DNA from 2 places in the Tindallia californiensis genome. Region 1 is predicted to be linked to the other one. Evidence: a T-box and tRNA genes for the amino acid it is inferred to sense, from the RefSeq annotation. Region 1 holds a T-box; the other holds one or more tRNA genes.
The links. The T-box of region 1 lies ahead of serS (serine--tRNA ligase). A T-box ahead of a tRNA ligase gene usually reads a tRNA of that ligase, here a tRNA-Ser.
Positions count from the first base shown of each region.

Region 2: it has a tRNA-Ser gene. The T-box ahead of serS (serine--tRNA ligase) is inferred to sense a tRNA for this amino acid. The anticodon was not compared.

Region 1 is NZ_FNPV01000007.1:111,266-114,544, forward strand. It holds gene BLV55_RS10850 (UPF0182 family membrane protein) at 1-1,536, shown strand, start outside; T-box leader at 1,618-1,824, shown strand; gene serS (serine--tRNA ligase) at 1,869-3,146, shown strand.
Region 2 is NZ_FNPV01000005.1:2,530-5,808, reverse strand. It holds gene BLV55_RS07555 (ATP-dependent helicase) at 1-1,639, opposite strand, end outside; tRNA gene BLV55_RS07550 (tRNA-Phe) at 1,708-1,783, opposite strand; tRNA gene BLV55_RS07545 (tRNA-Pro) at 1,789-1,865, opposite strand; tRNA gene BLV55_RS07540 (tRNA-Ser) at 1,888-1,979, opposite strand; tRNA gene BLV55_RS07535 (tRNA-Gly) at 1,984-2,057, opposite strand; gene BLV55_RS07530 (SpoIID/LytB domain-containing protein) at 2,127-3,279, opposite strand, start outside.

The sequences.
Region 1 (3,279 bases):
CACTTAAAATATACCCATGGATACGGGGCGGTGCTGTCACCGGTCAATCAGGTAACAACACAGGGACAACCAGAATTATTTATCCGTAACATTCCACCAGTCAGTATGATTGACAAAGAAATTACCCGGCCGGAAATATATTTTGGAGAACTGACCAACCATTATATTATTGTGAATACGGATGAAATGGAATTTGATTATCCAATGGGTGAAGATAATGCAGAAACCAGATTTGAAGGAGAGGCAGGCATTGAGTTAAAAGGAATTAATCGAGCACTGTATGCTCTGAGAGAACGAAATTTCCGTATTTTTCTATCTGGCAGCATTTCCGGAGAAAGCCGTATTATTTTTGACCGAAATGTGATGGATCGAGTTACGAAAATAGCTCCTTTTCTTCATTACGATGAGGATCCCTATCTTATTATTCATGAAGGAAGCCTCTACTGGATGATGGACGCCTTTACTTTAGGCGATAAATATCCTTATGCTACTCCTTATATGGAAGGAAATAAGAATTATATCCGAAACTCAGTGAAAGTAGTGGTTGATGCCTATCATGGCACCACCGACTTTTATATTGCCGAACCGGAAGATCCAGTGATTCAAACCTACAGCAATATCTTTCCAGGACTTTTCCAGCCTTTGGAAGCCATGCCGGAAGGACTTCAACAACATATTCGCTACCCTCAGGAAATATTTGATATCCAAACCGTGGTGTATGAAAGATATCATATGAGTAATCCTTCTGTTTTTTATTTAGACGAGGATTTGTGGAATATCGCTCAGGAAAGATATTCCGGTCAATTTCAGCCTGTAGAATCCCAGTATATGATCTACTCCCTGCCGGAGGAGGAAAAAGAAGAGTTTTTATTATCCGTACCCTATACCCCTAACCGGTTAAATAATATGGTTGCTAAACTGGTAGCCCGAAGTGATGGAGAACATTATGGAGAACTGGTATTATACCGGATGCCGAAAGACCGAAATATTTATGGGCCAAGGCAAATCGAAGCCCGTATCGATCAAAACGAAAGAATCTCACAAAGCTTAACCCTTTGGGGAGAAGGAGGTTCTGAAGTAATAAGAGGTAATCTGTTAGTCATTCCTGTTGAAAACAGTCTGCTATACGTAGAACCCCTTTATATAAGAGCGGCAAATTCTGAAAGCCCACCGGAAGTTAAACAGGTGATTGCTGCTTTTGGGGATGATATTGTGATGGAAAACACCTTGGAAGAAGCCTTGGAAAGTCTTTTCGGTGCTGGGCCACCAAGCATACCGGAGGAAGATGATGTGCCAGAAGAAGCATTACCGGAGGAAGTAATAGAGGAAGATGACATATCGGAAGAAAGTCCAGCCGAAAGACCAGAAGAAACGCCCTCTTATGACTTTACCGATGCTACGGTTCAGGAGATTATCCAAGAAGCCAACCGTGCTTTTGACGAAGCACAGAGAGCATCTCAACAAGGAGACTGGGCAGCTTACGGAGAAGCTTTAAACCGCTTGGAAGAAGCCTTAAGACGCTTGGAAAGCCAGTAACAAAGAGAAAGAAATAGAGGTTATCTTTTTTGAAAGAATTGTCAAGTGAACGTAGATATGATAAAATACAGAAAAATGTATCCATTAACTAAGAAGGGTCCAGTAAATTCCTTTTCTTTTTATAGAGAGTCGACGGTGGCTGAAAGTCGATAAAGGAAAGAATTGAAACCAGCCTGGAGTTGCTGTAAAAAGCCGGCAGCCCACCGTTATCGGGTTTTAGAGAGGACTTTCTGAACAAAGAAAGTCAATCAGGGTGGCAACGCGGAGATCAAGGCCTTCGTCCCTTCAGGGGATGAAGGCTATTTTTGTGAAGAAAAAAGGAGGAAAAACAAATGTTAGATATGAAACGTATTAGAAATGAACTGGATAGTATGAAAGCTGCTATGAATCGGCGAGGCGAAGCCGATATCGACCTGGACGAAGTAGTAGCCTTAGATGAAGAACGCCGAAAACGACTTCAGGAAGTAGAACAAATGAAAAGCGAACAAAACCGAGTATCAAAAGAAATTCCAAAACTAAAAAAAGCCGGGGAAGATACAACAGAAGTTATGACGCAAATGAAAGAACTATCAGCCAGTATAAAAGATTTGGACGCCAAGATAACACAGGTGGAAGAAACCTTGCATGAAAAAATGATGCGTATTCCTAATGTTCCTCATCCGGAAGTGCCACAAGGTGAAACAGATGAAGATAATGTGGAAGTAAAAACCTGGGGAGAAAAACCAGCCTTTGATTTTGAACATCAGGCCCATTGGGATGTGGGTGGCAATTTGGATATCTTAGATTTTGAAAGAGCTGCCAAGGTAACCGGGTCCCGTTTTGTTCTCTATAAGAAAGCCGGTGCCAGGCTGGAACGGGCTCTTATTAACTTTATGCTGGACCTTCACATTAACGAACACGGGTATGAAGAAGTGTTACCACCTTTTATGGTCAACCGTCAAAGTATGACTGGTACCGGTCAATTGCCTAAATTTGAGGAAGATACTTTTCGGATTCCTCAAAAAGATTTCTTTCTTGTTCCAACAGCCGAAGTGCCTGTTACCAATATTTACCGGGATGAAATTCTGGAAGAAGAAGCCATGCCTTTATACTATGCCGCCTATACCCCTTGTTTTCGTTCTGAAGCCGGATCAGCCGGTCGGGATACAAGAGGTCTGATCCGTCAGCATCAATTTAATAAAGTAGAGATGGTGAAATTCACTACTCCGGAAACTTCCTATCAAGAATTAGAAAGCTTAGTGGCAAATGCAGAAAAAGTGTTGCAAACCCTTCAGCTTCCTTATCGGATTGTGAAAATCGCTACAGGAGATCTCGGCTTTACAGCTGCCTTTAAGTATGACTTAGAAGTATGGATGCCAAGTTATGACCGCTATGTAGAAATCTCTTCCTGCAGTAATTTCGAAGATTTTCAGGCCAGAAGAGCCAATATCCGCTACCGGCCTAAAGACGGCGGAAAAGTAAGCTTTGTCCATACCCTAAATGGATCCGGATTGGCTGTAGGCCGAACCTTAGCCGCTATTCTGGAAAATTTCCAGCAAGCCGATGGTTCCGTAATCATACCAGAAGCCTTAAGAAGCTATATGGGAGGTATGGAAAAAATAGAAAAATAAAGCAACTTAAAAGATTAATAAAGACAAGGATTTGTAGCGCAAAGGCAGCATTTTCTAAACAAAGAAAAAAAGTTTAAGGAAAGAGATAAGAGGTAAAAGATAAACATATAGAAAGAAACCTAAGAAGAAAACC
Region 2 (3,279 bases), on a different contig from region 1:
GATGATCCTTAGCCGCTTTAAGCTTACTTATTTCTCCTTCTATTTCATTCAAATAATTGCGCCACTCCAGCGGTTCTTCTATTTTTTCTATTAGTTGATATAGTACGCTTATAATATGATCAGAAGAGGTGATAGAAAGCGAGCCATTACGTTTCAGAAATTCTTCATATCCAATGGATTGCAGAATATGTGTTAAGATGTTTCTCCCCTTCTTTGTTTTCAATTCCTCTAAAGAACTTGCCAATTTATTCAATTTTAATACCTGGTACTCTTCAATATCTGATTCTGTTAAAATAGATTTAATAATATGCCGATTGGGTGATCGTGTGTTAAGCACTTGCTCTAACTGTTCTTTTTTTATATATCCGCATATTCGGTAATAAATTCGTTTAAGTAAATCTTCTTGGTGGGGATTATAAGCATAGTCAATGATATCCAATATGTCTTTAACAATCCAATGCCTAAATACTTTTGTCGCTTGATCCCTTACGCTAAAAGGGATCTCTAACGCTAGTAAACGATGAATCATTGGCAAAGCGGATACGTTTTTTCTGTACAATATCCCTATTGAACAATCTTTGTTCTCTTTTAGCCGATTCGATATTAAATGAATTGTTTTTTCTACTTGCTCCTTTTCATTGCGATAGACTACGATTTCTGGCACTTCACGCTTTTCATTTCGTGTAAAAATATTTTTATGATACCGATGATGATTGTTTTGAATAAAGCCCTTACTTATTCTAATGATTTCTGATCCACAACGAAAATTTTCTTCTATATAATATTTCTTAGACTTACTAAAATGCTCACCAAAACCAAGCATAATAGATGGTGATGAGCCTCGAAAGCTATAAATTGTCTGGTCATCATCTCCAACGCATAAAATATTTTTATCATTGTTCAAAACTAGTTTGATAATTTCCCATTGTACCGGGGATACATCTTGAAACTCATCTAATTGCCAAAAATCGAAACGTCTACTAAAAAATTCACGATACTTTCTATTCTTTAACAGCAGAATATATGTCTTCGTCAATAAATCATTGAAATCTAATAAGTGATTTTTAGCTTTATATTTTTCATAAGTATCATAGATTAATGAAAATTTTTCTATATTCGTATCTAATTTCTCAATTTCTTTTTTTGTCATTAAATGATTTTTTGCATATCCAATAAGGCGATCTATCTCTTCTAATGTATCTTCACTCATAAAATCATTATAATGATAATGATAAACCTTCCTGAGTAAAATATTTTTATGATTTAGTCGTGAGCTTCCTTCGATAAGATGAAATGAACATTGTGTTTGGATCGAATGATGCTTTAATATTTGATAACAAAAAGAATGGATCGTCGAAAAGTGAACTTTTTTTACGGCAGGTATTAGTGGAGCAAATAGTTTGCTAAACCTGTTTTTCATATCGATAGCTGACGCTTTAGAAAAAGTAAGCGTTCCTATTCTTGTTGGATCTACTTTTTTTTCCAGTACTAGATTAGCCGTTCTTGTACATATGCAAGTAGTTTTACCTGCTCCAGCAACTGCTAAGACAAGTGCCGGGCCTGAAAAATGATTGACCACTTCTATTTGCTGGTAGTTTAGATTTATATCGTGTTGTCTTTCCAGCCATTTTAGTACCATGAGGACGCTCCTTATTTTATTTAAAAAATAACCACCTGTTCGCACAATTATGCGAAAAGCTGGTTTTGTGGTGCCCAGACGCGGAATCGAACCACGGACACGAGGATTTTCAGTCCTCTGCTCTACCGACTGAGCTATCTGGGCAAAACTGGTCCGGGTGGAGAGATTCGAACTCCCGGCCCCATGGTCCCAAACCATGTGCGCTACCAAACTGCGCTACACCCGGATGAAATTGGCTATAAGCCATATGGCGGAGAAGGCGGGATTCGAACCCGCGCGCCGCATAAGCGACCTAACGGTTTAGCAAACCGTCCTCTTGAGCCTACTTGAGTACTTCTCCAGTTTGGAGCGGGTGAAGGGAATCGAACCCTCGCGATCAGCTTGGAAGGCTGAAGTTCTACCACTGAACTACACCCGCATGTTGCTTGTGATAAGTAGTAACCACAAGAAACATAATAACAAATTTAATATCATTTGTCAATACATATTATTGAATACTTACACCTGTAAAGTAATGTTTTAATATATCATCATATCGATAACCTGCTTCTGCCATTCCTTTAGCCCCATACTGGCTCATTCCTATACCATGACCAAACCCTTTTCCTTCAAAATAATAGATATCGTTTTTTGTATCATACTCCAACTGAAACCAACTGCTCCTTAATCCAAATACATTCCTGCTTTCCTGTTTTATCAGTTCGCTATGCCCAAGGCTTCCTTCCACCATAAACGAAAGCACTCTTCCATTTGAGGAAATTTCTGCGACATACATGTGTTCTAATTCCCCTATCATGATATTATGATTCTTCAAAAGATCTCGAGCTTCTTCACCAGATATGGTTTTTTCCCAATTAGTATGTGGTGAAGAATACGAGTATTGATCAGAAACACCTCTGACATAAGGTACTGCATTAGTCCAAATATTTTCGCTGTCTTCAGTATGTCCACCACTAGTTGAGTGATAGTATGGAATTGCTAGGTGACCATTGTAGGTTATTATCTGGCCTCTTGTTGCATCAACAGCATGATTTGTACGCTGTTGTTCTGCTTCGTAACCGCCATATACTTGAGAATTAACCGTACTGCACAAGTGAAATCCCAAGCTTTCATATTTATTTAAGCTTGCTACTGCAAATCCTCTAGCAGCAACAGCTTGTGCTTTTAAGGCTTCTTCTGGCCAACTATGAGGCACTTCTCTCGGAACAACACCATAAAGATACTTTTCCATAGGCAATACGTTAATAATAGATAATCTGTTATTATTATCTATTAACGCGGTAACAGCTCCTCTGTATTTTTTTGATCCGATTTTTATAATTGAATTCGTATAATCTTGACCTGCTGATGCAAGATAAATAGGTTCATTTTTATCATATATGATAAAAGGTTGATTTGAAGCTGAAATAGCAATATACTTGTTTGATGGCTCTATTATTTTCCACTTCGTTTCATCTGTATGCCCTAAGTCTTTCACGGCATTTGCAGACTCTGTTTTGCTATGAAAAGGACCCATATAGATGTTCCAACCATCTGTCACTCTAGCGTATACTAAGTTTTCATCCGTATACTTTCTCATTCTTTTCATTTCTTCATTCATCTGATTTAATGATGAAAACGAAGTTTCTAAACCAACATAA